Regions from separate parts of the Brevibacillus jepli genome, predicted to be linked through region 2. Evidence: riboswitches for the same ligand, from Rfam matches in the RefSeq annotation. Region 2 holds a riboswitch; each other region holds the start of a gene.
What was found. A riboswitch is a leader RNA that binds a small molecule or an ion and turns the genes downstream of it on or off. The one in region 2 is predicted to bind S-adenosylmethionine.

Region 1 (7,419 bases), on a different contig from region 2:
GCCTCATCCTCGATGCATTGCCGTATCAGCGGGTTGTCTGATTGTCGAGCCAGCTCTTTATGCTCTACCGCCAAAAATTCAACATACGAAAGCCCGAAATAACTAAGGCTATTCCATGTCCCCCACGACGCATGGCGCCCACCCGCTACTGCATGAAAGCCCGCTTCGCAAAATAATTCGGATGCTTCCTGAGGTGTTCGTTGTACAAAATGTACCAAGTGATCAAAAGTTAATCGCACCTTTTTTCGCCTCTTTTCGTATTACTTATAGGATATCAAAATTCATTTATCTATTGATAGGAATGTTAGGGGGAAAAATGAACGAGTCCAGAAAGAGTCGGGTACAAGCCCGACGCAAGCAAGCACGTAGAAAATGGGTACGAGCAGGAAAAAACACACTCCTTTTTAGTATGTTGGCAATCTTCGTCGTCGGAACCTACTATGTGGTCGATACCGTTATGAACCATGATGGGAAAAATGCCAACCCTAACATACAACCAGTTCCTGACAACACCGTTCATCAAAAATCCTCTGTGCAGCTCACCTTCGTCGGTGACATCATGATGTCAGGAAATGTAGAAAAAACCTTGCTCGCAAACAGCTATGACTATCCGTACAAGCATGTAAGCTCGCTATTTTTGCAGGATGATATTACGATCGCCAATCTGGAGACTCCTGTCACCGCTACAGGCGTTCCTGCCCAGAACAAGACATATGTCTACAAATCGTCTCCACTTGCTGTTCCAGCCATGAAAAAAGCTGGGATTGATGTGGTGAATCTCGCCAACAACCACTCGATGGACCAAGGGGTGCCGGGCTTGCTCGATACCTTTGTCGCATTGGACGATAACCAGATTGAATATGTAGGGGCAGGTAAGGATGCCAGCAGAGCCTATGCACCTGTATTCATCGAAAAGAATGGGATCAAGATCGCGATTCTCGGCTTCAGCAGGGTCATTCCCGAAACGAGCTGGTTTGCAGGGAATACCCAGCCAGGTCTGGCCGCCTCCTATGACCCAGCTCTTGCCGTGAAAGCCATTCAGCAGGCGAACAGCCACGCAGACCTCGTTGTCGTCATTGCACACTGGGGAAAGGAACGATCTGATTATCCTGTCGATCATCAGAAAGAATTGTCTCGCGCGTACATCGATGCTGGTGCAGATTTGATCGTCGGCGGTCATCCCCACGTGCTTCAAGGCTTTGAACGCTACAACGACAAATGGATTGCGTACAGTCTCGGCAATTTCATTTTCACTCGATCAAGCGAACCCAAGACGTGGGAGTCGATGGTCCTTCAGGCGAGCTGTACGAAAAGCGGCGATTGTGAGCTAACGATGCTTCCGTTCCATGCAGAATTGGGACAAGCCGTACCTATGAATGAAAGCAATGGAGCCGCCCTGCTAAAACGCATCGAGTCCATTTCAGAGGGCGTCGAGATCCAAAGCGATGGGCGAGTACAAGTCTCTTCTTGACTCCTCGCTTCTACATCAACATCAAGACAATCAATCAGCAGACAGGCAGCAAGGGGCGGTATTTCTCACGTGAGAAAACGCCGATGCTGCCTGTTTGCTTTTATTCAGCCGACTCCAATAACGGGAAGCAGCGAACCGATAAGCCGAAATCACTTTTCAGCAAGGACTCGTGCTCATCACTGATACCTGTCACGATCAAGCCTGCACGCAATACTCCACCTAGGTCAAATTGGACTTTTAGCTTGTGCACGCTTACTCCTGCCTGCCGAAGGAAATGCAAGACGCGATCTGGTGTAGCGGATTGACATGAACCTTCGAGATAACATAGGAAGCGTTCTGTAGATTCCGCTGTTTCCCCGGCTGTGTCAGCGGTTTTTTCCTTCCATGTCGGGTGCGGCGTAAATGGCTGGGTCAACAAATAGGCCAAATCCTCAACAACAGCACTCGCTGTAGGGAGCTCCCCCGCTCCTCTTCCTGTAAACAACAAGTCTCCCACGATATTGCCGGATAGCTGGACGGCATTAAACGCATCGTGGATTTGCGCCAAAGGATGGCTTTGAGGAAGCATGGTTGGCTGAACAGACAAGCGTATGCCATTATCCGCTTGATAAGCCTGCGCAATCAGCTTGATTCGGTAGCCGAGCTCGCTCGCAATCCGGATATGCCCCGCTGATAAATCCGAAATCCCTTTGCGAACGACATCAGCTAATGGCAGCGATTCTCCGTAGACAAGCTGTGCCAAGATATACAGTTTGTACATGGCGTCAAAGCCTTCTACGTCCGAGCGAGGGTCCGCTTCCGCATAACCCAGCTCCTGCGCTTGCTTTAGCACCTCCTGGTAAGAGAGCTGCTCTGCCTCCATTTTCGTCAAAATGAAGTTCGTTGTACCATTGAGAATACCGCGAACGCCGTAAATATCATTCGTACGGAGGAACTGCCGTAACACACTAAGGATCGGGATGCCCCCAGCGACACTCGCTTCATAGGCGAGATGCACCTGATGCTGATTCGCCAGATCGACTAGCTCCGTTCCTCTTTTCGCGAGGAGCTCTTTGTTTGCTGTTACCACGTGGCAACCCTTTTCTATCAAAGCGCGGACGTAATCATAAGTAGGTTCTACACCACCCATGACTTCCACCACGATATCCACATCGCTTTTCAATACATCCTCGAAATCCGTTGTCAGTAAAGAGGGATCGACATAAATCGCCCGCTCTTTTTCCGAGTCACGCACCAATGCTTTGACGATCTCGATTCGTTTTCCCAGACGAGAAGCCAGCTTCTCCTGTTGTGAACGGATCGTTTTGATTACGCCCCCCCCCACTGTTCCCAATCCCAACAATCCCACACGTACTACTTCTGCACTCATCCTGACCACCTCATACCCCGAAATTTTTTAAGAGTTTGCTTTGGTATCACAGAAAAAAGAAAAGCCATCTTCGATAAGAAGAAGGCTTGTTAGCAGCTAGTGCTCCCTCTCCTTATCTCCCAGGACGTATATGTCCTGCAGGAATTGGCACCTTGTCACAAAAATATGCATGACGGTTGCCGGGCTTCATCGGGCCAGTCCCTCCACCTCTCTGGATAAAGAAAATATGAAATTGGCAAATAAAAAAACCTTCTTCGCTAAGAAGAAGGTTCATCTACTGATGGAATAACCCGCTTCTTATCTTTCGAGACGAAACGTCCCGCAGGAATTGGCACCTTGTCGCAATACGCAACGGTTGCCGGGCTTCATCGGGCCAGACCCTCCACCTCTCTGGATAAGAACCATTTATGCTGTTGAGCTATATTCTAAGAAATTCCAAGGCGAGCGTCAACAAAATTCTTTCTTTTCTGATTGTAAGCTGATTAGGCAAGACTTTCAGTGAATCACGAACAGGCTTTCTACCTCTTCCATGCTGCAGCACGCGCAACGAAATAAACTCTCCTCGCTTTCCTCTGGCAGCTCTTTTTCCTCCATATATCCACACCATTGGCAAATGAAAAGTTGGATCATCACACACCCTCCTATTCTGGTATCTTGCCCAAAATAAAAAAGCATTTTCCTCGCGACCGGTACGATCGTTAGAAAATGCCAGAAAAGGAGGGACATACTTGTCCACTCGTTGATTTTCGCAAGCCATTTCTAACACCTCCCTATCTCCCGTAGGTCTATCAGTGTTGTCGAAACAGGCAGGTCTCCTGACTTTGGGATCATCGTCTTGCGTCGCCTTCCCCGTCTATTTCATAGACCAGTGGCTTGTTGACGCTGACTCCCCTCTTACAGTGGCGGGACCGTGTCGGAATTGCACCGAGCTTCCCTATTATCCTTGTGGCATCTCTATACCTTAAGGAACCTGTTTCCAACCTATGTAATTGGCTCATTCATTTCTGCTTCGGTGACCATTGATGTGATCGCTCGTGGTTCTGTAGCCATTCCTTTCTCCACAATCCACCCGAATATCCGGTTAAGCTCCCGTTTGCCCCAATGAGTCTGTGGCAAGGCACGATGATGTTCAAACGATTTTTGCCATTGGCATTACCAACAGCCCTAACCGCATTTTCCTTGCCAATTAACGCGGCTAGCTGTGTGTACGTTATCTTTTGTGCATAAGGAATCGTGGTCAATGTGTTCCATACTGTTTTTTGGAAACCTGTCCCGTCCATCCACATGGGAACCGTAAAATCTTGTCTTGTGCCGGCAAAATATTCTTCTAGCTGTTGCCTGCAAACGCGGAGGGGCTGCGGGCATTTTTCTTCTTGTTCGTGCGGGATGGATTCCTCCCGATCTGTGAATAGGATAGAGCACACCCCTTCTTCGGTTCCACTGATTTCGATAATGCCGATTGGCGAGACATAATCGATTGTCTGGATCGTTCGCATGCAAGACCTCCGTGGATCGTGGGTCGATCTATCCTAAATATCTTTCTTTCAAAATCTTGCAGTGGTGTGCTTCATGTCCTGCAATCACATACGCCAATGTCCTGGCAGATAGCTGGTTACCGTTGGCAAGTCCCGTACGCAACCACGCTTCTGGCGAGATTCCGCGCACCTGCGCTACAGTAGAGCTACGCACTGCTTTGTACTCCTCTATCAAATCAGAGAGCTCTCGCTGCTGATATAAAGCGCCTTCTACAAAAGCATTTTCATCAAACCCAATCAGGGGTGTCTTGTCTCCTCGGGCGATTCGGAGCAAGCGATAACTCATGATTCTTTCTGAGTCCACGAGATGGCCCAACACTTCTTTTACCGTCCATTTTCCAGGGGCATACCGATATTCAATCTGCTCTTGCGCAAGAGAAGAAAATAAGGCGACTACACTCTCTCCTTGTTGTGTGAGGATCGTTTGCAGCTCGCCCTCTGGAACTAGTCCAACATAATAGTCAAAATAATGAGCGTACTCATCTCTTTCCGGTCGTCTAAGCATATCTTCACCCTCCCTTTGTAAACAAATTATACCATTACTCTACACAAGCCAGACATACATGTTGAACAGTTGTTTACCCCGTGTTGATACTAAGAATAAATCCTGGTAGTTTGTGTAAGGCTATCCACATAAATGAAAGATGAGCAAGGGTGCGTACGATGAAAAAAATCGCCTCTGTTAAGAAATGGAGAAAGAAATCAGCGAATCCGAAAGAGAAGGAGACACAGGATTCAATTGAACCGCTTGAGGATCAACTCAAGTGGTTTCGTCAACAACTAGCCGATCGTTCCGATGTGGTATATCACACTTTCTCAGTCGGACAGCACGTAGTCTGTGCACTCATTTATTTGCAGAACATGATCGATATCCAATCGATTCAGGAAGAGGTATTGCACCCCCTCCTATCGTCTGTGGCTATGGATGAGGCAGAACTTCGTAACCACCTTTTTGAGAAGAAGCAGCTACCTATCACAGACTATCATCTCATCACAAAAAAAGATGGCGTCTCTTCTATCCTCAATAGCCACGTGCTTTTGCTTGTAGAGGGAGAAAAGAGAATGATCGCCTTGCCTCTTGCTTCGCATAAAAAACGAGACATCGATGAGCCACCTAATGAAGCTACCGTACGAGGTCCACGTGAAAGTTTTATTGAAAGTGCAGTTGATAACTTCACCCTCATCAGGAAGCGATTGAAGTCTCCCGATCTCAAGTCGGAAACACTGCAGATTGGCAAGCATACGAACACGACTGTAATCATCATGTATGTGCAGGGAATATGCAAGAATGAATTAGTTGACGAAGTTCGGAATCGGTTGACACAAATAAAAGTAGACAGTGTATTTGGCAGCAGTTTTCTGGAGGAAGCAATGGATTACTCCCCCTTTTCTCCATTTCCCCAAGTACAATTTACGGAACGGCCTGACGTTGTCGTTGCTTCGCTGTTGGAAGGACGGGTCGGTATCATCGTGGATGGCACACCCACGGTTGTTCTTGCACCTGTCACTCTGTTCATGCTTCTCCAATCAGCCGAAGACTATTATCAACGTTTTTTTGCCAGCACGTGGATTCGCTGGCTACGTTACCTTTTTGTTATTATTTCGCTGTTATTGCCATCTTCTTATATTGCAATTACTACGTTTCACCCGGAAATGATCCCTCCCAAATTGTTGGTAACGATCACGGCATCTCGGGAAGTGGTTCCTTTTCCAGCATTGATTGAGGCTCTCATCATGGAGGTATCGTTTGAGGCGTTACGAGAAGCAGCTATACGCATTCCGAAATCAATCGGGCAAGCAGTATCCATTATCGGGGCACTCATTATCGGCACTGCCGCCGTACAAGCAGGGATCGTCTCGGCATCTATGGTCATTATTGTTTCGTTCACAGGGATTGCCTCATTTATCATCCCTCAATACGATCTTGGTCTGGCCTTTCGCTTTCTGCGATTCCCTATCATGATTCTGGCTGGTTTATTTGGCTTGTTTGGCATGACATGCGGGTTACTCATCATTTATATCCACCTAACGAACCTACGTCCTTTTGGATATTCTTATCTGACCCCCATGACTCCCTTTGTTTTTAGCGATCTGAAGGACACGATCATCCGTGCCCCCTGGTGGATGATGCGAACAAGGCCATTCAGCTTAGGGGTAGATCGTATCCGCCAAAGCAGGCATTCACGAAAGGCCCGTTACACGATAGAGGAGGACGAGGATTGAACCTGATGTACAAAAGGATAGTTGCGATTCTCGTTTTTCTCCCTTTATTTTTTCTGACAGGTTGCTGGTCTGCTGTTGAAATTAATGATAGAAGCTTTGCTCGCATGATGTTTCTGGACAAAGCTGAATCTGGTATTGAGCTTACCCTCAGTCTTCCGTTGCCCAATCGTTTGATTCCTGGGTTATCAGGTGGTTCAGGAGAGTTAACCGGTGCTCCCTACACTTACGTTACCAAATCAGGACGGGATATCGAAGAAGCCTACCGCTCTATCCAGGCAGATATGCCACGCAGAATTACGTTTGGCCAAACCGGCGTCATTATTATTGGTAAAGAGCTTGCGGAGGAAGGCATAACCCCGATTCTGGATTTTGCTGCCCGCGAACCTCGATTCCATATTAATACAATCCTGTTTGTTACACCTGGAAAAGCCAAAGAAGTCGCTTCCATCCCCATCATCATCGAACGATTTCCTGCGGACATTTTACTAGCCTATGAAAGAGATAACGTAGCAATCAGTACAACGATTAATGATGTCCTCATGTCCACCTACTATGGAGGCGACATAGTCCTGCCCATGCTGAAATTTGAAGAAAAAAGAATTCCCAGTGAAAAAAAGCAAGAACAAAAGTGGATGGGAAATGACGGTGCAGCTATTTTCAAACAAGGGAAATTGGTGACGGTACTCAGCATGGACGACATGCGAGGAGTCATGTGGATTCTTAATCAAATGAAAACCGCGCAGATTTCGGTGCCCTCCCCAACAGATCACAAGTATCTCAATTACATCGTCAATCGAATCCAAACCCGAATAAAACCGGTC
Region 2 (7,419 bases):
AGCTGCCATCAAGCCCGTCCACGCAAACCCCGGAACAGTCAGGGCACCGTCCACGAAACGATAGTGCGCCCCCAATACCTCGACGGTTCCCGCCAAGCCAGCCAGTCCACCACTCGCGAACATCCCGGTCAGCATCACCTTGATTCGATTGATTCCCCCGTATTGGGCGAACAGCGAGTTTTGTCCGAGCATCTTCACTTCATAGCCAAAAGGCGTAAAGCGAAGCACCCAAAACAGCACGAGAGCCGCGATAATCGCAAGTAAAAATCCTGCGTGTACACTCATCCCGGAAAACAGCTTTGGCATCCAAGCGCTTTTCTCCAGCATGACTGTCTGTGCCAGTGCCGCAGAACCCGAGCGATCCCGGAATGGCTCTGTCACCAGATAGCTCGCAAACAATACCGCGATATAGTTGAAGAGCAACGTAGAGATGAGCAACGGAATGCGATACCTGGCTTCCATAAAGCCCGGCAGCAAAGCCCAGAATCCGCCTACCGCCATTCCTGTGAGAATAGCCGCCACTATTTTGATCATTCCCGGTGCTGGCAAATAGATCGCGACCAAAGCAGCACTGACGGCACCGAGCACCATTTGCCCTTCCGCCCCCAGGTTGAACACCCCCGCGCGAAAGGCAAGGGATAGTCCCAAGGCAATCAGCATGATAGGCGTAGCTCTCGCAAGTGTAGAAGTAAAGAAATAAAAACTGCCAAAGGCCCCCCTCCACATTTCCTGATAGGTGCCCACAATCGATTCGCCAACTGCAGCAATGACCAGCGCCCCGGTCAACAACCCGATGACGACAGCCAAGAACGGCTGAACCAATGACTTAGATAGCTCTTTGATTGCTGCCATGAACGCTTCCTCCCGCCATTATCACGCTGATTTTTTCTTCGGTTGCCTCCAGGCGTGACAGCTCTCCTGCAATTCGCCCTTTATACATGACCAATATCCTGTCAGACAAGGCGAGAATTTCGGACAACTCAGAGGAGACTAGCAAGATCCCGTCTCCCTGATTGCGTTTTTCGATCAGTGCCTCATGGATGTACTCCATAGCACCAATATCAACCCCACGAGTAGGCTCAGCCGCAATCAAAAACGGGGTTTCCTGCCCCAGCTCCCGCGCTACGATCAGCTTTTGCAAATTTCCCCCTGACAGATTTCCTGCCAGCTCCTGCAGCTGTCGAGAGCCTGTTTTGATGGCAAACTGCTCCACCCAGCCTTTTACGACCTGACGGAATTTATCCCGCAAAACAACGCCGCGGCGGCTGTACGCAGGCTTTCTCTGATAGCCCATCAACGCATTTTCCTCGACACTTGAGAGCTTGGCCGTTCCCCACAGATAGCGATCCTCCGGTATATGCGCCAAGCCGGCATCCCGAATGGTAGCGACTGATTTGTTCGTCACGTCCTTGCCGCCTAACCGTACCGTTCCCTCCTGTGCCGCTCGCAGTCCGCTAATCGCTTGCAGCAGCTCGGATTGACCATTCCCGGAGACCCCGGCAATCCCTACGATTTCTCCGTGATGCACGGTAAAGCTGACTTGGTCGAGCAGCGTCTGCTTCTCTCGTACAGTGAGGTTCTCCACCTGCAACAGCGGGCCTTGATCCAGAGGAACCCGCGCAGAAAGCTCCTGCAATTCACGTCCGACCATGAGTCGTGCCAAATCTTCCGCGTTCGTCTCATCCCGCGAAACGGTTCCTGTCACTTTGCCCCCACGCAGCACTGTTATGCGGTCAGCTACCTCCATGACCTCCTGCAGCTTATGCGTAATCAAAATGATGCTTTTGCCGCTCTCCGCCAGGTTTCGAATCGTTTGCAGCAGATCACGTACCTCCAGCGGAGTTAGCACAGCGGTCGGCTCGTCCAGCACGATAATATCCGCGCCCTGATACAAGACCTTGAGAATTTCGACCCGCTGTTGCTCACCAATCGAGCAATTCGACACCTTTGCCTGTGCATCGATCGGAATGCGGTACTGTTCACTGAGCGCCCGCACCTTGTCTACCGCGTCTGCTCTTCGGAAAAAGCCGGCTTGCTTCGGCTCGTACCCGATCACGATATTTTCCGTCACACTGAATTCGCCAAAGAGCATAAAGTGCTGGTGAACCATCCCGATTCCGTTTTGAATCGCGTCCTCTGGTCCGCGAAAAACAACTGGCTTGCCATGTAAGACAATCTCTCCCGACGTTGGCTGCTCCATGCCGTACAGCATCCGCATCAGTGTCGTTTTGCCCGCTCCATTTTCCCCGACAATCGCGTGGACTTCTCCTGCTGCCAGTGAGAACGACACCTTGTCGTTGGCGGTAAACTCTCCGTATTTCTTGGTCATGGCCCTCATTTCCAAGCGATCGGTCATTCCCACTCCCTCATTTCTGTGTGTCCTTTCATGAAAATGGAAGACCGACTACACAGCCGTAGTCGGTCACATCCATCACTGTGCACAAGCTTTTTTACGTGCGTGTTTAGAATTTGTCTGGTACTTTGCGGGTGCCCGCTACAATCTCATCGCTGATCGCTTTCACCTTATCCACTACTTCTTGTCCAATAAAAGCGTTCAGAGGAGATTTGCTCTCATGCGTCACAAAGGTTACACCCACGCCTTTTTCCTTCAAGCCGTACGTGACAACACCTGGTTTAAACGTGCCTTCCACAAAAGACTTCACCGTTTCATAAGCTGCTGCGTCGGTTCCTTTCAATTGGGACAGAACAATATGCTCTGGATCGATCGTCGTACGGTCAACGTCCTGACCTGCTGTATAGAAGCCTTTTTCTTTTGCCGCTTCGAAAACGCCGAGGTCGCCTACTGCTGCTGCACCGTTAATGAAGTCAGCGCCTTTGGAAGCTTGCAGCAATGCCAATTCCTTCGCTTTTGCCGGGTCAGTGAAGCTTCCTACATAGTTCACCATCAGCTCTGCATTTGCATTCGTCGCTTTCAAGCCCTCTTCGAAGCCCACCGTCCATTTTTTCAGCTGCGGAATATCGAGAGCAACGACCATTCCCACTTTGTTTGTCTTGGTTGCCAAGCCTGCTGCTGCTCCCACCAGGTAAGCCGCTTCCTGCTCACGGAAGGTAACACTGCGAACATTTGGCAAATCGACTACGGTATCAATAATCGCAAATTGGCGGTCTGGATTTTCTGTTGCTACTTTTTTCAATGCATCCTCTGCTGTAAAGGAAGAAGTGATGATCATATCGTAATTTTCTGCTACCGCTACACGCAAATTCTCTTCAATCGCTCCATGGTCGGTAGATTCAATGGTTTTCACTTCTGCGCCCAGCTCTTGTGCAGCCTTCTTCGCACCCTCATCCATTTGTTGGAAGAATGGGTTCACGCCGATTTTCTCGGGCAAAATCAAGGCAATTCGCTTTTTCTCAGCGCCCTCTTGTCCTGCTGCCTGCCCCTCTTGTTTATCTGCAGGTGCATTTGTACCGGTTGAGCACCCTGTTGCCAATACAGCGAATGTTGTTAATGCCAGCAATAACTTCTTCATGATGTATCTCTCCCCATCCGAACTTTACGTTTTTCTCTATCCTATTAGGTAATGTACGGCTTTTTACCCAAAAATTCAATACTATTTACGAATATTATTCAATAAAACTAATTTATTGTTCGTTTATTTCTCCTTTCCTTTGCTTGCTACAACAAAAAAACTCTTCCCGGAGGAAGAGTTTGCGTACGGTGCCGTTCTCTTCCTCATCTGTCAAAACCATGGTACAGGTTTTGCAGGAATTGGCACCTTTCTGTTCATGCATACACATGTCCAGTGGTTGCCGGGCATCATCGGGCCAGTCCCTCCGCCGCTCTTGATAAGGTAGGTGAATATATTTAGTTGGAATGGAATTCATTCTAGCAGAATGGTTCGAAAATGCAATTCTTTTTTCTCAATTCCAAACACTTTTATAAGTTAATCAGGTTTAAAAAGTCGTCTTTTCAGCACCGAGAAATTGGCGAGAACCTGTTTTTAAACTACCTCTTACTGGTTTACGTGAAAGGTTTGCTGGAGACGATGAGACAAAGTATTCAGCTCGCCCAGCTCTTCTGTAATTTCACGCACTTTTTGATGCTGGTTTTCTGCGGTGGCAAATAGCTCTTCTAAGTTGGCTACAGATTCTTCGGTCACGGCCGTGATGGTCGACATCTCGATCGCGACTTCCCCGGAGCGTACTTTTACCCGGTCCATGCTGGAGCTTACTTGATCAGCCGCTTCCAAGAATGCCATCATTCCTGCACGTACTGCTTCAATCGATGCCACAGTTTTCACGGCCAGCTCGCGACCTTTGGCAACGGAATTCTCTCCATTGCTCATATGGTGTACCGCATTCTCACTTTCCTGGTGGAGTGATTTGAGAATATCCGTAATCTCTTGTGTAGCTGTCGAGCTTTGTTCTGCCAGCTTGCGCACCTCATCCGCTACAACAGCAAATCCTCGCCCATGCTCACCTGCGCGAGCTGATTCAATGGCCGCATTGAGCGCCAACAGATTCGTTTGTGTCGCGATCTGGTTAATGGCACCGACAATTTCCTCCACGCGATTCGCCTGTCGATTGAGCTGATGAATGGTAGAGGCTGCCACATTGACCGCCTGCACAATTTGCTCCATCTGTGCGGAGAGCTCGTTCATCATCGTGACGCTTTCTGCCAGACGACGGTTGTTTTGTTGCGATTCTGTTTTCATCGCGTTGGTCTGTGTCGTGACCGCCTCGATTTCCTGGTCAATGGATTGAACCTCTTCCTCGATCTTAACGGTAGAATTCGCCTGCGATTCCATCCCTGTGGCGACTTCCTTGAAGGCAACCATCATTTCATCTGTATTGCGCTTCGTTCCCTCCGCATGCTCATGCACATGATCGCTTGTACGATCAAGCTGCTCCGTCATTTGCTGGATGTTCATGAGCATCTCGCCAAGACGGCGCTCCTTCTCTTCTGCTTCTTGCCTTGCGTCGTGAGCTTTTTGCAAGGAGGCTTGTCCGGCGAGACACAGATAGGTGAGTCCCCCCACCATCATGAGAATAGCCACAATACGCAGAACCAGATTCAGTTCTGTGAATTCACCGCTAAAAATCTCGTATACGCCCGAATAAAACCCACCCATTGTAGTAGCGATCAGAAGAATTCCCGTAAATACGACGAGCTTCCAATCCAAATAAGCAGCCATGAAGCCCATTACGACAAAGGCGAGAAAGGCAACCTCAGGGTAAGCTGTGAAATGTTCGAAGGAAGTAGCATAATACATGAGTCCTACTGCCACAAGATAGCGAATGACCGTACTGTCTCTGCGAATGAAGTAATACGGTGACACGATAAGAGTGATCAGCAATCCTAGTGAAGTCAATTCCCAGAAGTTCTCATCAATCTGATAGGCAATGAGTCCTGCCATCCATAAATGATTCCATAGGATAAAAATCATAAAGCCTTCTTTGTCAGTCAAGGTATTGCGAATCAATTGAATCATAATTGCCCCCCTTTTTCTGGTAGTAACTGTTCAACAGACAAAAGACCTGTTACTTATGTATCGGATTCTCCCCCCATTATATAGCCATTTTGTTGCCAAATTTGTGAAAAAAGTAAGAACAGCCAAAAACAATTGCGAATAGGCTATTACCACATCTCATATGTACAGGAGGCAACGGGAGAAAAGTGGAACTCAATCAATTGCCAGCCACTGTGCTGACACGGACGATTAGCCGTCCGAACACGACGATTTACTATCCGCAATTGGCGGGGCTAGCCAATCAGCAAGCGGAAAAAGATATCAACCGGGCGATTTATCAAACGGTGCAAGGCTTAATTCACGAGCAGCAACGGGTCCAGGTACCGGGAAATACGCAAATGCAAGGAAGCTACGAAATCAAAACAAACGAGCGCGGCATTTTCAGTGTCGTGTTGAACAACTACGCCTACACGCCGCAAATGGCTCATGGCATGACCTTCCTCGGTTCCATAACAGCAGATATCCAGACAGGCAAGCTGTATACGCTGCGTGAGTTATTCAAGCCAGGAAGCGATTACGTCAAGGTGATTTCTGAAAACATTAAGCGTCAGATCAAGGAAAGAAGCATCCCGACACTAAACGGATTTACTTCAATTAAACCAGACCAAGATTATTACCTCGCCGACAAAGCGTTGGTCATTTATTTCCAGTTGTACGAAATCACTCCTTATTATGTTGGCTTCCCCATGTTTCCCATCTCGGTATATGAGCTGGAGCCGCTCATCAATGAAAAAGGTCCGCTTAGCATTTTGTCCGCGGACTAGTGTTCCCCCGTATTGATCAGCCAGGTGAGTGTCTTTTGTTCATGACACTTGTCTGGTTGTATTTGTGTCAGAAAATCCATTTTTTCGCCATCGAATAAACATTTACTTATATGTCTGGAACTGCTAGTATGTTAATGTACATATTTACTTAAGCAATCAAGTGTACGATATATCGGACCAGCTTTCCTGGAGGTATATATTCATGCAATATTATGGTCATCGAATTAGCCAAACAGCAAGAATATTCAGTAAATCATTGAATGGGATCATGGCTCCCATGGGATTATACAGCTCACAATGGGGTATTATTCTTTGCTTGCACTATCGTCAATCGTTAACACAGGTTCAATTGAGCAACTACCTGAATGTAGAAGCACCGACGATTACCCGGACACTCACCCGGCTGGAGGAGATGGGCTGGATTATTCGCTCAGAGGGCGATGACAAGCGTGAGCGCTATGTTTCCTTGTCTGCGCAAGCAATCGAACGGTTCCCGGAATGGCTGGAAGCTGCCAAAGAACAAGAGCAGGTCGCACTCCGCGGTCTTGATGAAGAAGAACTGGCTACCTTTAACCGCGTATTGAAGAAAATGAACGAAAACTTGAAGCCGTCTTCGTAGGACATAATAAATGACTTCGCCCAACTTCTGTTGCTGGTGAAGTCATTTTTGGTTAGCCATTCTTTTTCGTACTGCTGATTATTTCATGTAGCTCTTGTTCCAATTGAATCAGTTCAATCTGTATCTGTTGCTTTTGCAATTGTTTTTTCTGTTGCAGCACTTGTTTCTTCAAATCATTTGATTCTTTGTCATTTGATTGGTTGTCTGAAGACGTATCCTGATCCGGTTCCACCTGTCCAGTCGAGCCTATAGCAGCCAGGAAGGCTCCCAGAACTGCGATCCACCCGCCTACCGCTACCAGCTCATTCGCCAGATTTTTTTCGATCATCCTTCTTCCCTCCGTTTTTAGATGGACTCTCCTGCAAGTTCTTCTTTATATCTTGAATACTGTCTCGTAATTGAGCAATTTGCTGTTCAATTCGTTTGAATTGCATATCGTCATCGTTGTCATTGCCATTGCCGTTCTTATTGTTCCCATTGATTTGCTTGTTCAATTGGATGAGAGGCTGGATCGACTTCTCATTGTCGCAGGCAGGCTTTTGAC
Region 3 (7,419 bases), on a different contig from region 2:
TTTACTCGCCAGACGTTTGATCTGGGCGAGATCGGGGAAATTCCACCGCGTTCCGCAAGACCGTGGTCGTTTGTATTTGCTAGAGAACACTTCTTAAAAGTAGATGTTCTGTTGGCCAATTGGAAAATTGCTTTTGAATTGGCCGAAAAGAAAATGGTTCTGCCACAGCAACTAGAGCTAGAGGAATCATGGATTAAGGCGCTGTCTGAAGAACAGAAAACTTACTTGATTCAGTTAGCCAAGAATCTTCCTGCATTAAAAGAGGGAGAGGTCAATATACAGAGTGTGCAGCTTGGACGATCCCCAGAAGGCGATCTTCATGTCATGCTTCTGATAAGAAACGGCTCTGCGCAGTCCCTTTCCTTTGAAAGATTACCGTTGGCGCTGTTTGATGCGAGTGGCGATAAAGTGGCAGAAGGTTCATTTGAACTGGGTAACCTGACGGTAAATGCAAATACGAGTAAACCATGGCTGTTTATTTTCCCACCAGAAAGCATCCAAATGGAAGATCCTGATTTGTCCCGCTGGAAAGTAAGCGTGCCACAATAGGACTGAGTTTTCGACAGGCCAATTTGCATGGGCTAGTCAAAAACGTTTATGATGATAAGAGAAGCTTCGTTCGTGTCCGGACGTGTGAGGAGGTATCATATGTTTTCTTTTATGAAGAATTTGTTAGGTAAGGATCAACAGAAGCGCTCGTTAGAGGATCTTAAAAAAGAGATTCAGGAAGAATCGACAATTGATTTAGCATCCATGACAAGCGACGAGGTCGAAATGGACAGTCAAGCAGGGCAGGAAAACCTTGCAGCGAAGGCTGAGAAAATTCGAACGGAACTATCCTTGAACCCGATTTGGGAAAGTGAGCTGGATTCGGAGAAAAAGTACACGCTTCGCTTTTTGCAGGCAGAATTGCCTGAGATGGTACCAGGCATGATTAGTGTAACTGGCTTCAGTATGATTCCACAGCCAAATGGAATGACTGTTGCTATGTTTTTCCGCAATTCCACGAATAAGCCTGTGCGTATTAAAAATGTAAGTTTAGCCATTTATCTAGATGATAAGCCGTTTGCACGTGTGAAGGTAGATTTGTCTGATATGGGTGCCATTCCTCCGCAGAGCAGCCGTCCATGGGAGATTTTGTTCCCGGAAGAAAGCTATCTGCATGACAATTTCTCATTTAGCCGCTGGAAAGTGGTTATGAAGGCTGGCAGAAACACGCATGTTTGGCCGCGTACACTGGAGCTTGATCCGGAAATGGAGAAGCGCATGACTGATCGTCAAAAGGACCGTCTAGAAGCACTGACACAGTCATTGCCTTTGATTCCTATTAATACTGTAGAAATATCGGGATTTGACATTCGGAAGACGGATGAAGGAAACTTGGTGGTAGGCATGCTTTTCCGAAATGGTCTAAGCCAAGATTACCGTCCGGAAAAACTCAAAATGACGATTTCGGATGCAGATGGAGATGTAGTTGCGACAGGCTCTCTGGATGCAAGCTCCATTCGAGTGAAGCCTGGATATAGCCGTCCGTGGCTGATTGTCTTCCCGCCTAAATTTGTGAAAAAGCCTGATGCCGACCTGAAAAGATGGACGCTTGACGTAGAGTAGCGCGAATTTTTCAGGTATGGGAAAGAGGAGGTTGTCTTATGAGTTGGTTATTGGAGAATTGGTTTGGTTCCAAGGAGAGCTTGGAGCAAGTACGCGAAGATATTCATGAGAATCTTCATAGAGAGTTTTATTTGGGTGTATCTGGACTGGATAACCCGCAGCAATCTGCGAACCGTGTGGAATCGAAGGAACTGTTTTTGGTGATGAACGGTCCGTGGGAAGCTCAATTGGATGACGCTGAGCAGGAGCTATTGCAATATGCTCACGATGAAATGCCTCCAGTTGTTCGCAACGAAGTCGGCATCATTCCGTTCTTTACGCAGGTTACGAATGAAGGGTATTTGGTTTTGACCTACATTCGTAATGCGACCGACCGCAGTGTTTTGCTGCAAAAGCTCCCGCTGTCTTTGATGACAGAGGAAGGTGTAGAAGTAGCGAGAAAAACATTTGACCTGATTGCATCGGGTCCTGTGGGAGAAATGTCCAGCCGTCCGATGGAATTTATGTTCCGTTGGGATGAGTTCGCCCATATCCCTGAAAAAGAGATCCCTCTGAAGCTGGCTTTTATCAAGCCTAAGAAGCATGAAGTAGAGGATAATCAAAATTTTAATTTGGGTCTGAGCACGGATGAGTCTGAGCAGTACTTGCAACAGGCTGCAGAGAAATCTCCAATTGTAGAGGGCGAAGTAGATTTGCAAGTTCTCGACATTAAGCCAGGAGAAGATAACGGCCTGAAAGTTGTCGTTGCTTTCCGTAACGGTTTGGAGAAACGTCTGGAATTTACCGAAGTGCCCATTATCGTTCATGATAAAGCGGGCGATACAGTAGCGCGTGTACATTTCACCCTGGAAAACATGAAGGTAGAAGCGAAGAGCCATCGTGTATGGGCGTTCAATATTCCGTTCTCCTCCTTTAAAAAAGAAGAGGTAAGTGTAGAGGAACTGACTGCCTTTATTCCAAAAGCGCAGCAAAGAAAAAAAGAAAAAGCTCAGGTAGCACCTGAAGTAGAAGACAATAAAGGTTTGTTACAGTAAGAAGAGAACCCTTTTTGCCGATGGTGAAAAGGGTTTTTCTTCTGTTAAAGTGTTCCAAATATTGGGTAATCAGGGTTGCGTGTCCCCCTTTGCATCCGCTATGCTAGGACGAGAAGACAAATACCTGAATTCCTTTTAGACTGCTACTTTTGCAGGGGAGAGAAGGAAGGACTGTTTTACATGAAAAAATCAGTGAACATGTCAGTGGCTGTTACATTAACCGTCACACTCATTATGGCAAACAACCAATCGGGCTTGGCAGCAACTCCAGCAGCCAATGACTACTATTTGACTAACCAGCTGCACTTAAGCCAAATCAAAGCAGACAAGGCATGGCCAACCGTAAATAGCAATGAGCAGATTACGATAGCTGTGTTGGATACTGGAGCGGATTATAAACACCCTGATTTAAAGGACAACCTTTTGCCAGGTGTGAATCTCGTCAATCCCGGGAGGTCAGCACAGGACGACAACGGGCATGGAACAGAAGTAGCTGGTGTTCTTGCTGCAAGCGGAAATAATAACATCGGTGTTTCTGGGGTCTTGTGGAATGCCAAGATTTTGCCGATTAAAATCTTGAACAGCAAGGCGCAATCCGATGAGGAATTGATTGCGAAAGGCATCAATGTTGCTTTGGATCGTGGGGCCAAAGTCATTGTGATGTCAATTAGCAGTATGGCATACTCCAAGTCGATGACAGCAGCTGTGCAACGAGCGGAGAGAAGCGGGGCTGTGTTGGTTGCGGCAAGTGGTAATGAAAGTAGCCGTGTGGCGTATCCAGCTGCGTACCCAACAGTCGTAGCGGTAGGGGCTGTGAGAAGCAACAACCAAGTACTGCCCCAGGCTAATACGGGGCCTGAACTGAACCTGGTAGCCCCTGGTTTTAATGTATACACTACGAAGCTTGGTGGGAAATACGGTTCTTTTAGTGGTACTTCAGCCGCAGCACCGCAAGTCGCTGGTGCAGCTGCGCTCATTCTCGCTCGTCATCCAAAGCTTAGTCCATTTGATGTAAGGCAATTGCTATATCAAACGGCGACAGATTTGGGGGAGAGAGGCTGGGATCTGAAGACAGGATACGGCTTGCTGGATGTGAATAAGGCAGTGAAAACTGCGCTTTCTTACGACTTTTTAGAGCCGAATAATTCCCCCTCTAAAGCAAAGGCATTTCCAATTGAGTCACAAATACGTGGTAATTTGGGACCAAAAGATACAGTAGATTGGCTGAGGATGGACATCCCTTACGATGGAAAGGTCAGCTTTACGGCTACAGTGACATCGGGTATTTCTTCAGCGATGGCTGCTACCTTTTACCCGGATAATCGTCCGCCGATTACACAGTACTTCGGCAACGGCGATACCGTAACCGTCCCGGTCAAGGCGGGAAGAATGGACATCCGGTTGATGCGTAACGGTGGAGTCAACAGCGCTTTTACCTACGTGTTGACGAGCAAATTTACCATCAACCCGGACAGAAACGAACCAAATGATACACAAGAGACAGCCAGACCACTCGTGGGGAACCAAATCAGCGTAACAGGTAATTTTCACGATGAGGGGGATCCGGATTGGTTTTCCTACTACGTTCGTGAATACGGGTATTTAGATATCTCTGTTAGCCCTGATAACAAGCGGGTGGATATGCTTCTGGGTCTTGGTAAACAAGAGCCTGGGAAAAAAACAGTAGTCTGGGATCCTGAATACGATAATGGAACGAAAGACAATCCGACTGAGCGTGTCCAAAAAGAAGTGTCACCGGGTAAGTATTTCATCCGTGTGAGTGAGTATTCGCGGAATGCGGTGAATGGTAATTACCAGCTGGATCTTGGGTATACGCCAGTAAGAAAAGACCTGAATGAGCCGAATGACACCTATCAGAAAGCGTCTCCGCTAAGCGGCGGGACCGTGATGACAGGGACATTCCCGACGGCAACAGATTCTGACTGGTTCCACTTTACTGTTAATAACGAATCGTATGTGACGTTTCGAGCTCCGTACATTCCTGTCGACAGTGGCTTTCGATTCGCACTCTACAGTGATCGAAACATGAACTACGCGCTTGCTTCGACAAATGAAGTAGCGGAGCTGTCCAGTAGAGGACATGACATTATCGGTTTGCGTTTGCAACCAGGAAAATATTATGTTCGACTCAATAGCGGTAGTCCGTTCAAATACGAATCGTACCGCATGACGGTAACCCAGCAGAAATTGCTAGCAGGCTATCGCGACATTTCGGACCACTGGGCGCGCTCGGAGATCGTCCGCCTCAGCTCTCGCGGTATTGTAAATGGGTTTAACGACGCGTCGTTCAAGCCCAATCAGGCAGTGACCCGCGCGGAGTTTGCGACGATGCTGCTCAAGGCCATGCGTGCTACGGGGTCTAAGGTAGCGACAACCTACACAGGCAAAACGACCTTTCGAGACATGTCAAAACGCCACTGGGCTTATAATAACCTGGGGGTAGCCTATCAATTAGGAATTTTGAAAGGGTACCCGAAAAATGAAATGAAGCCGGATCAGCAGATCTCGCGAGCAGAGATGGCTGTTATGATCGCGCGTGCACGCAATGTTTTGCTGTACAACCGCAATCATTCGAATTATCAGGATGTGCCAACGAGCCACTGGGCTTCACCAGCCATTGAAGCTTTGACATCTAGAAATTGGGTAAGCGGGTATGGCTCTAGCTTTAAACCAAATGGAAGGGCAACACGTGCTGAAGTCGTGGTCTTGCTTTCCAAAGCCTATCAATTGTAAGCAATCTTTGCCTATTGACACCATAGAAAAAAACAATTATTCTATATTCCGTAATGGATACTCTTATCCAGAGCAGGCGGAGGGACTGGCCCTATGAAGCCCGGCAACCGATCTCGAGCGGTGCTAACCAGCAGAACGGACATCTGTTCTGGCCGATAAGAGGATGAAGGAAGCAAAAAACGCTCAAACCTTTTCCTCCCAAAAGATGGAAAAGGTTTTTTATTTGCGTTTACGTAGATAAAATCCTGACTCGGCTACCACACTATTTGTATGAGGTCAAAGGAGGTATTTTCTCATGGCTTTGCAAAAAGGTCGTCGTCTGTTTACATCCGAATCTGTAACCGAAGGACATCCGGATAAAATTTGTGACCAAATTTCCGACTCCATCTTGGATGCGATCCTGTCCAAAGATCCAAACGCTCGCGTTGCTTGCGAAACTTCCGTAACTACCGGTTTGGTTCTCGTAGCAGGTGAAATCACTACAAACACATACGTAGACATCCAAAAGCTCGTTCGTGAAACCATTCGTGAAATCGGTTATGACCGTGCGAAATTCGGTTTTGACGCTGACACTTGCGGTGTTATTACTGCAATTGGCGAGCAGTCCGCTGACATTGCACTTGGTGTAGACCAAGCATTGGAAGCACGCGAAGGTAAAATGACTGACGCGCAGATCGAAGCAATTGGTGCTGGTGACCAAGGTTTGATGTTTGGTTTTGCTTGCAATGAAACACCTGAGCTGATGCCACTTCCGATCAGCATGTCTCACCAATTGGCTCGTCGTCTGACTGAAGTACGTAAAAACGGTACGCTTGCTTACCTCCGTCCTGACGGAAAAACACAAGTAACCGTTGAGTACGATGGCGACAAACCAGTTCGTATTGACACAATCGTTATTTCTACCCAACATGCTCCTGAAACGACTTTGGAGCAAATCAAGCAAGATCTGGTTGAACAAGTAATCAAACCTGTTGTTCCAGCTGAATTGTTGGATGCAGATACCAAATACTTCATTAACCCAACTGGTCGTTTCGTAATTGGCGGACCACAAGGGGATGCTGGCTTGACTGGCCGCAAAATCATCGTAGATACTTACGGCGGTTATGCTCGTCATGGCGGCGGTGCGTTCTCCGGTAAAGATCCAACAAAGGTTGACCGTTCCGGTGCTTACGCAGCTCGTTATGTAGCGAAAAACATCGTAGCTGCTGGCCTCGCAGACAAATGTGAAGTACAAGTTGCTTACGCTATTGGTGTAGCACAACCAGTTTCCATCGCAGTAGATACTTTCGGTACGGGTACGATTTCCGAAGAAGCTCTGGTAACATTGGTTCGCAAACACTTCGACCTTCGTCCTGCTGGTATCATCAAGCAGCTCGACCTGCGTCGTCCTATCTACAAGCAAACAGCGGCATATGGCCACTTCGGACGCAATGACCTGAATGTTCCTTGGGAGCAAACAGACAAAGCAGAAATCCTGAAGCAAGAGGCTGCTCAACTGTAATATTTATGAATGGCATAGAAAGAGCCTGGTATTGCTACTGGGCTCTTTTTCTTTTTTAGGAGCAAAGTCATCCAATTATTGGGCCGTTTGTTGCACAGGAATTGGTAGGACTGTGTCGAATCTCCTAGGGAGGAAGTAGAGGAGGGGTTTTTTTGCCGAACAGAAGGCTCTTCCTGATCGTATTTCTTACTTTTTTGTTGCTTGCAATGGCGATTGGATTATTAGGCGGCTCTATATTGGAAAAAAAGAATACACAAGAAGTGCAACCTTTTCCCCAAGTGGATACGTCTATAAGCATAAGTGAGACAAAAAATGCTGAGCCAAACGTCACACCAACAGAAGAAGCAACGGTTCAAACGAAAAAGTGGTATAACAATCAGGTCGTGGTTTTGACGTACCACCATGTCATGGATCAATCAAATCAGCGGTATGTCATAGCTCCTGATCAATTTGCCCGACATATGAAATTTTTACACGATAACAACCTGAATCCAATTTCGCTGGATGAATTCCTAAGAT
Region 4 (7,419 bases), on a different contig from region 2:
CTTGCGGGGATTCTTGTGCATGGCGCTCAGCTTGGGATGGGCATTCTGGGCTTCCAGCGAATCATTGCCAAGGAAGCGGGGCACGATGCCTGGATTTCTGTCATATTCGCAGCCCTGTTGACTCATCTTACGGTGTTGATCATTAACAAGACCTTGCAAAAATACCCCTCAGCCGATATTTACGGAATTCAGGAAGATGTGTTTGGAAAGTGGCTAGGAACAGGCATCAGCATCATTTATTTGACCTATTTTTTTGTGTCGGCTGGAGTCATTATGCGTACCTACATCGAAGTTGTCCAAACCTGGGTGTTTCCGAATTTGCCTACGTGGATTCTGTCTGGAATCATCCTTTTTCTAGCGTTTTACACAATAGTAGGAGGAATAAGAGTCATAGCAGGCTATGCGTTTTTTTCCATTATGGTCACGATATGGCTAATACTTGATTTGTATTTCCCCTTGAAATTTGCACGTTGGGAATATTTGCTTCCCATCATGGACACCAGTCTAGAGAACCTTTTCAATGGAATGATTGCCATGTCTTTGACGAGTGCCGGCTTTGAGATTCTCTACGTTGTCTATCCCTATGTCCAAAATAAAGATAGGGTACACAAAAGTGCCCAGTACGGGGTGCTGGTGACGTATCTGATCTATTTGCTTGTCATGATTGTGGCGCTGGTCTTTTTTAGTCAGGGTCAGCTCATGCGAACGATCTGGGCGACGCTCAATATGCAAAAAATGGTGTATCTCCCCATTCTGGAAAGATTTGAGCTGGTTGTCATTTCGTTGTGGCTTCTCGTGATTTTGCCGAATATCATGCTGTATTTGTGGTCTTCTGCCCGGGGACTCAAGCGCTTGTTCGGATTCAACCTGCGTCATTCGTTGTATTGGATTATACCCGTGATTTATGTAGCTTCCTTGACGCTATTGTCCAGGCAGGAGATGAGCCGGATGACGAATTTATTCTCCCAAATAACCCTGTACATGATTTACGTGTACCCTTATTTTTTGTACTTCATGGTCTTGCTGAAGCAGCGAAGGCAACGGGCGAAACCAACCAGCAAAGGAGAGAGTGCCTGATGCTGCCTGATCGAAAACATTGGATACGATTATCCAAACGGCTTTTTGCGGTGTGGTGTTCTAGTGTCCTCATCATGGCAGGCTGTACAGATCGGCAAATTTTTGATGAGACAGGACTCGCCACGGCTGTTGGCTATGATCTGTTAAAGGATGGAAACATTCGTGGGACAGCGATCATGCCCTCGATTAATCCAGAGGCCAAACAAAAGATACAGCTGTTCTCAGCCACCGGTGAAACGAGCAAAGGTATTCGGGATCGGATTAATTTACAATCAGATAAAAAAGTGTTGGGCGGGCAGATTCGTGTCGCACTCTATAGTGAAAACCTGGCAAAACGTGGACTTGGCAGTATCGTTGACACGTTATATCGGGATTCCTCTATTTCCAGCAGGGTTTATCTTTGCGTATTTGAAGGCGAAACCTATGATATGTTTACGTATCCCTATTCAGAACAAGGCAATATCGGAATCTATCTATATCGTATGATTGAGCAAAATATTGAAGGGGAAAAAATTCCGTCTTCCACCATGCATGAGTTTTTTCGGGCTTATTATGACAAAGGGATCGACCCGATCATGCCGTACATTGCAAAAAAGGGAAATGAGCTGCAAATCAAAGGTATCGCATTATTTCATGGGGAGCGTTATGTAGGGTGGATCACACCCAAGGAAGCCTTTTTAATCAAGCTCATGCATGGAAAATTCAGCATTGGCAGCTACGATACTTCTGTCCCTGCTCATATTTTTGGCGATGAGCAAAAGAGCCGCGGAAGTAAAAAAGACCATGTGCAGCTTGTCTTTGACACGATTGCCAGCCAATCAAAAATCGAGCTGACTCAAGTATCTCCCCCGGTCTTTGATGTTTACATCCGATTAAATGCGCGGATATTGGAATTAACTCTTCCGCTGAAGCTGGAGAATGCAAAGCTGATGAAAATCATGGAACATGCATTGGAGGAAGAGATCGAAAAAGAGCTGCAAAAAATAGTCCGCAAATTGCAGGGGCTGGATGTCGATCCCGCTGGTTTCGGGATGGTGTATCGTGCAAATAGAAGAGGGATGGCAAACATGACGCAAGCCGAGTGGAGAAAAATGTTCAAGGAAGCCACGTTTCGTTTTCAAGTAAAGTCAACGATTATTCGCAATGGCGTCATGGATTAAAAAAACTTTTCCTGCTATTACTATTGACGTGATATTTTTAAAAAGGATATAATCCGTTTTGTATCATCATGAAATAGAAAAAACGAACATTATACGTAGATATCTTTCTTATCAAGAGAGGCGGAGGGACAGGCCCTATGAAGCCCGGCAGCCGGTTCATTTTCGAATGAACGTCGCGGTGCCAATTCCTACAGGATCGTGTGGATCTTGTATAGATGAGAAGGGTGGATGCGAACGTATACATTGCGTTGCAGCCCCTTTTTCGTTTATGAAAAAGGGGATTTTACGTTTTTTAAGGAGCCATAAAGATTTTGGTCGGGAGGTGGATGTGTTGATCCAACTGCGTCATTTGCATAAAAGCTATCAAGTACAGGGTAAAACCATCCCAGCGTTAATGGGGATCGACCTTTCCATAGAAAAAGGAGAAATATACGGGATTATCGGACACTCCGGTGCAGGAAAAAGTACATTAATCCGATGCATCAATTTGCTGGAGCGCCCTACTTCGGGGGAAGTTATTATTAACGGCGTCGATTTGACGAAGCTGGATGAAAGGAAGCTGCAAGAAAAGCGCCGCGAAATCGGCATGATTTTTCAGCACTTTAACTTGCTGTCTTCTTCGACAGTTGGCGAGAATGTCGCTTTCCCACTCAAGCTGGCAAAGCGTCCGAAGGCAGAGATTGATAAGAAAGTAACAGAGCTGTTGAAGCTGGTTGGCTTGGAGGCACATAAGGACAAATATCCGTCCCAGCTGTCTGGCGGACAGAAGCAGCGTGTCGGGATTGCCCGGGCGCTCGCGAATGATCCAAAAGTGCTGCTCTGTGACGAAGCTACCTCGGCCCTCGATCCGCAGACGACGAACTCGATTCTGGCACTCCTCTTGGACATCAACCGCAAGCTGGGCTTGACGATTGTGTTGATTACGCACGAGATGCACGTCATTCGCTCCATTTGTGATCGTGTTGGCGTGATTGATGGAGGTAAGATCGTCGAGTCGGGTAACGTATTGGATGTATTCCTTCGTCCGCAGCATCCAACGACACAAGAATTCGTGGAACAAGTAGCGGATTCTACTGAGCTGCGAGAAGCAGTTGAGCACGAAAAAGCCGCGGGGAACCGCACGATTGCTCGTGTCACCTTCCTCGGTGAAAAAACGTACCAGCCGATCCTATTCCAAACGATGCAAGAAACCGGTACGGTGTTCAGCATTTTGCAGGGAACCATTTCTCGTATGAAGGACACGCCATATGGTCAGTTGGTGATCGAGCTGGAAGGCGATGCTGCACAGAACCAAAAGACCATCGAGATGCTGCGCCAACGTGGCTTGGAAGTAGAGGTGATATAAATGGACTGGACATTCGAAAATGTGGATTGGGCTGAAATCGGCGAAGGTACGATGGATACGCTCACGATGCTCGGCTTTTCCACCCTGTTTACCGTCCTGATTGGTTTGCCGCTGGGAATCATTCTGTTTTTGACGTCACGCGGGCAGCTTTTGCAAAACCGCACTTTTTATACGATCGCATCCTTTATCGTCAACGTATTGCGCTCGGTACCGTTTATCATTTTGATGATCTTGTTGATTCCTGTGACGAAAATGATCGTAGGAACCTCACTCGGGGTGCTTGGTGCCATTCCGCCGCTGGTGTTCGGTGCCGCTCCGTTTTTCGCACGTTTGGTGGAAACCTCTTTGCGTGAGATTGATAAAGGCGTGATTGAGGCAGCTCAGTCCATGGGTGCTTCCAATTGGCAGATCGTCTGGAATGTTCTTTTGCCAGAGTCAAGATCAGGCCTGATCGCGGGTATTACGATCACGACGGTTACGCTGGTATCCTACACAGCAATGTCTGGGGTAATTGGCGGTGGTGGTTTGGGTGACTTGGCGATCCGTTACGGATATCAGCGTTTCCAAACCGATGTTATGATTGTGACTGTTGTTATTTTGCTGGTGATGGTACAGATCTTACAATCGCTGGGGGACCGTCTGGTTCTCAAGTTCAGCCGCAAGTAGGATCTTTCCATATAGGTTTTCTAAAAATAAGACTAAATACATGCAAGGGGGAAATCATTCATGAAAAAGCTAGTCGTATCTGTACTTTCTACTGTATTGGCATTTTCTTTGGCAGCTTGCGGAGGCAAAACAGAAACAGCACCTGCTCCAGCTGAAGGTGGCGCACAAGGCGGACAACAGGAAGTAACATTGAAGGTAGGCGCTTCTCCCGTTCCACACGCAGCAATCTTGAAGCTGGTTCAACCAAAACTGAAAGAACAAGGCGTGAACCTGGAAATTCAAGAGTTCACCGATTACGTACAACCTAACGTTCAATTGAACGAGAAACAACTCGACGCTAACTTCTTCCAACACAAGCCTTATCTGGAAGACTTCAATAAAGGACAAAACATGAGCCTGGAGCCAGTAGTGGCAGTACACATCGAGCCATTCGGCGCTTACAGCAAAAAAGTAAAATCTGTGGATGAATTAGCTGATGGTGCAACTATCGCACTGCCTAACGATCCAACAAACAGCGGTCGCGCACTGGCACTTCTGGAGAAAAACGGCGTGATCAAGCTGAAAGAAGGCGCTGGCATCAGCGGTACCGTGAAAGACGTTGTTGAGAACAAGAAAAACCTGAAGTTCAAAGAAGTAGAAGCAGCAATGCTGCCACGCGTTCTGGAAGAAGTAGATCTGGCATTGATCAACACCAACTATGCGCTGGAAGCAAAGCTCGTTCCAACCAAAGATGCTCTGTTTATTGAAGACAAAGAATCACCATATGCGAACTTCCTCGTAGCTCGTCCTGACAACAAGGATTCCGAAGCGATTCAAAAGCTGGTGAAAGAACTGAACTCACCTGAAGTGAAAAAGTTCATTGAAGATGAATACAAAGGCGCGATTATTCCAGCGTTCTAAAGAAAAAATAATAATTGATCGATCAACGAAACCCAACTGGCTCAAGAAGCTGGTCGGGTTTTATTTTTGTTTATAATATAATGAATTTTTATAAAATTTAGTTAAATCTATCCTAACCCCGTTTTCAAGACTTTTCCAGTCGAGTATATTGTGGTTGATATGAGAAAATATAGATAAGGGGGAATATTCAGATGAAACTAAATTTTAAAGTGTTTCTTGGCGCGATGCTGGTTGCCGGAAGCGTATTGGCTGGATGCTCCACAGGTACACAGCCTGCAGGACAGACAACTACAGCCCCACCTGCACAAGGAACAACAACGCCTGCCCAAAAGCCTGCAGATGCAAAAGCACAGGTATTTCGGGCGAATATTACAAGTGAGCCATCCACAGCGGACCCCGGTCTTGCGAAGGATGCCACCTCAGGAGCTATTGTTCGTGCTACCTTTGACGGCTTGACTCGCTTCGATGAGAATTCCAAGCCCATTAATTCGGTAGCGTCCGATGTAAAGCTCTCGGATGACAAACTGGTGTATACGTTCACGCTCCGCGATTCCAAATGGAGCAATGGTGATCCAGTAACAGCACATGACTTCGTGTTTGCCTGGAAGCGTGCACTCGACAAGACTTTTGGTGCTGAGTATGCGTACCAGCTGTACTACATTAAAAATGCGAAGCTGATTCACGAAGGCAAAGCTAAGGTTGACGATCTCGGTGCGAAGGCAATCGATGACAAAACACTGGAAGTCACGCTGGAGAATCCAACGCCATACTTCCTGGAGCTGACGGCTTTCTACACCTACTACCCGGTTAACCAAAAAGTAGTGGAAGCTAATCCAAACTGGGCAAAAGAAGCAGCGACGATCGTGAGCAACGGTCCGTTCAAAATGACGGCGTGGGAGCACAAGAGCAAGATCGTCCTCGAAAAGAATGAGCACTACTGGGATAAAGACGTAGTGAAGCTGGGTCGCATTGAGTTCTCGATGATTGAGGATGATAATACAGCCCTGTCCATGTTCGAAAACGGTGAGCTGGATTGGGCAGGTCAACCGCTCGGCGGACTTCCAACCGATGCGATTCCATCCCTGAAGGAAGCGGGCAAGCTGGTTGTCCATCCAAAAGCGACCATGTATTGGTACAAGATGAATACGACAAAAGGGCCGCTCAGCAATGTGAAGATTCGTAAAGCATTGTCCTTATCAGTTGATCGTCAGACGATCGTAGACAACATCACCCAAGTTGGTCAAGTACCAACGATGGGGATGCTGCCGCAATCCATGATTATCAATAAGGATGGCTACTTCAAGGATAACGATGTAGAAACGGCGAAAAAGCTGTTGGAAGAAGGCATGAAGGAGCTTAACCTGACAAAGCTGCCAACCATCACGCTGTCCTACAATCCAACCGATCGACACAAGAAAATTGCCGAAGCGATTCAGGACCAATGGAAACAAAAGCTTGGCATTGAAGTAAAGCTCATGGTGAAAGAGTTCGCCGTTCACTTGCAGGATTTGCATGAACTCAATTATGAGATTGGTCGTATTGGCTGGAATGCAGACTTTAACGATCCGATGAACTACCTGGAAATGTTCCGTGAGAAAACAGGAGGAAACAACGACACGGGCTGGGAAGATCCGCGCTATCAAGAGCTGCTGAAGCAAGCTGCGGTAGAAACGGACGCAGAGAAGCGCAAGCAGCTGTTTGCAGAAGCTGAGCAAATCTTCATGGATGCCATGCCTCTGATCCCACTGTTCACGGATGTCGATGTATGGGTGCAAAGTGAAAAGGTGAAAGGCGTTCAGGTGGATGGACTCGGATTTATTGACCTGAAGTGGGCAGAAATGACGCAATAACGTTACTAACAAAAATCCCGAGGACAGGACAATGCCTGGTCTCGGGATTTGTTTTTTGTTTTTAGTAGCCAAAATCAAGTGTTTTGCCTGTCTCCGCATACGTCTTGATCGCGGATAGCATCATCGGCCAATTGCTGCTGGCGCTTGCGTGGGAGGGGTGGTTCTTTGTCCATTGATCCTGGATCAGGGTCAGCTTGGTGCAGCCGCCAATCGGTTCTAAGGTAATCGTGACGCGAGACTCCAATTCCGCATGATTCTCGTAGTAGGTAGGACCAGGATGTTCAGTAAAACTGAAAATGCGATTTGGTTCCAGCTGCAAAAACTTTCCGTAAACATGCACCGTCTCGTCACCGTCTTTTCCAGGACCAACATAAGCCAACTCGTCCCCTACTTGAAAAGTCGAACGGATCGTACAACCGAA

Region 1: it holds a riboswitch for S-adenosylmethionine, as region 2 does, so the genes downstream of both, AB1L17_RS18780 (homoserine dehydrogenase family protein) here and AB1L17_RS22035 (BMP family lipoprotein) in region 2, are expected to answer to the same signal.
Region 3: it holds a riboswitch for S-adenosylmethionine, as region 2 does, so the genes downstream of both, metK (methionine adenosyltransferase) here and AB1L17_RS22035 (BMP family lipoprotein) in region 2, are expected to answer to the same signal.
Region 4: it holds a riboswitch for S-adenosylmethionine, as region 2 does, so the genes downstream of both, AB1L17_RS28545 (methionine ABC transporter ATP-binding protein) here and AB1L17_RS22035 (BMP family lipoprotein) in region 2, are expected to answer to the same signal.

What each region holds. Positions count from the first base shown of each region.
Region 1 covers NZ_JBFEFW010000017.1:28,340-35,758, forward strand. The annotation lists gene AB1L17_RS18770 (VOC family protein) at 1-239, opposite strand, end outside; gene AB1L17_RS18775 (CapA family protein) at 317-1,471, shown strand; gene AB1L17_RS18780 (homoserine dehydrogenase family protein) at 1,572-2,840, opposite strand; SAM riboswitch class I at 2,950-3,062, opposite strand; SAM riboswitch class I at 3,135-3,241, opposite strand; gene AB1L17_RS18785 (hypothetical protein) at 3,259-3,597, opposite strand; cobalamin riboswitch at 3,629-3,829, opposite strand; gene AB1L17_RS18790 (methylated-DNA--[protein]-cysteine S-methyltransferase) at 3,839-4,336, opposite strand; gene AB1L17_RS18795 (DinB family protein) at 4,365-4,880, opposite strand; gene AB1L17_RS18800 (spore germination protein) at 5,039-6,598, shown strand; gene AB1L17_RS18805 (Ger(x)C family spore germination protein) at 6,604-7,419, shown strand, end outside.
Region 2 covers NZ_JBFEFW010000022.1:82,963-90,381, reverse strand. The annotation lists gene AB1L17_RS22045 (ABC transporter permease) at 1-852, opposite strand, end outside; gene AB1L17_RS22040 (ABC transporter ATP-binding protein) at 827-2,356, opposite strand; gene AB1L17_RS22035 (BMP family lipoprotein) at 2,463-3,491, opposite strand; SAM riboswitch class I at 3,692-3,814, opposite strand; gene AB1L17_RS22030 (methyl-accepting chemotaxis protein) at 3,975-5,453, opposite strand; gene AB1L17_RS22025 (PdaC/RsiV family protein) at 5,639-6,256, shown strand; gene AB1L17_RS22020 (MarR family winged helix-turn-helix transcriptional regulator) at 6,459-6,875, shown strand; gene AB1L17_RS22015 (hypothetical protein) at 6,928-7,203, opposite strand; gene AB1L17_RS22010 (hypothetical protein) at 7,178-7,419, opposite strand, start outside.
Region 3 covers NZ_JBFEFW010000011.1:97,373-104,791, forward strand. The annotation lists gene AB1L17_RS14025 (accessory Sec system S-layer assembly protein) at 1-549, shown strand, start outside; gene AB1L17_RS14030 (SLAP domain-containing protein) at 649-1,611, shown strand; gene AB1L17_RS14035 (SLAP domain-containing protein) at 1,650-2,645, shown strand; gene AB1L17_RS14040 (S8 family peptidase) at 2,826-5,399, shown strand; SAM riboswitch class I at 5,460-5,561, shown strand; gene metK (methionine adenosyltransferase) at 5,695-6,900, shown strand; gene AB1L17_RS14050 (polysaccharide deacetylase family protein) at 7,053-7,419, shown strand, end outside.
Region 4 covers NZ_JBFEFW010000041.1:25,568-32,986, reverse strand. The annotation lists gene AB1L17_RS28555 (GerAB/ArcD/ProY family transporter) at 1-1,077, shown strand, start outside; gene AB1L17_RS28550 (Ger(x)C family spore germination protein) at 1,077-2,237, shown strand; SAM riboswitch class I at 2,343-2,459, shown strand; gene AB1L17_RS28545 (methionine ABC transporter ATP-binding protein) at 2,569-3,582, shown strand; gene AB1L17_RS28540 (methionine ABC transporter permease) at 3,583-4,248, shown strand; gene AB1L17_RS28535 (MetQ/NlpA family ABC transporter substrate-binding protein) at 4,309-5,148, shown strand; gene AB1L17_RS28530 (peptide ABC transporter substrate-binding protein) at 5,340-6,998, shown strand; gene AB1L17_RS28525 (SRPBCC family protein) at 7,060-7,419, opposite strand, start outside.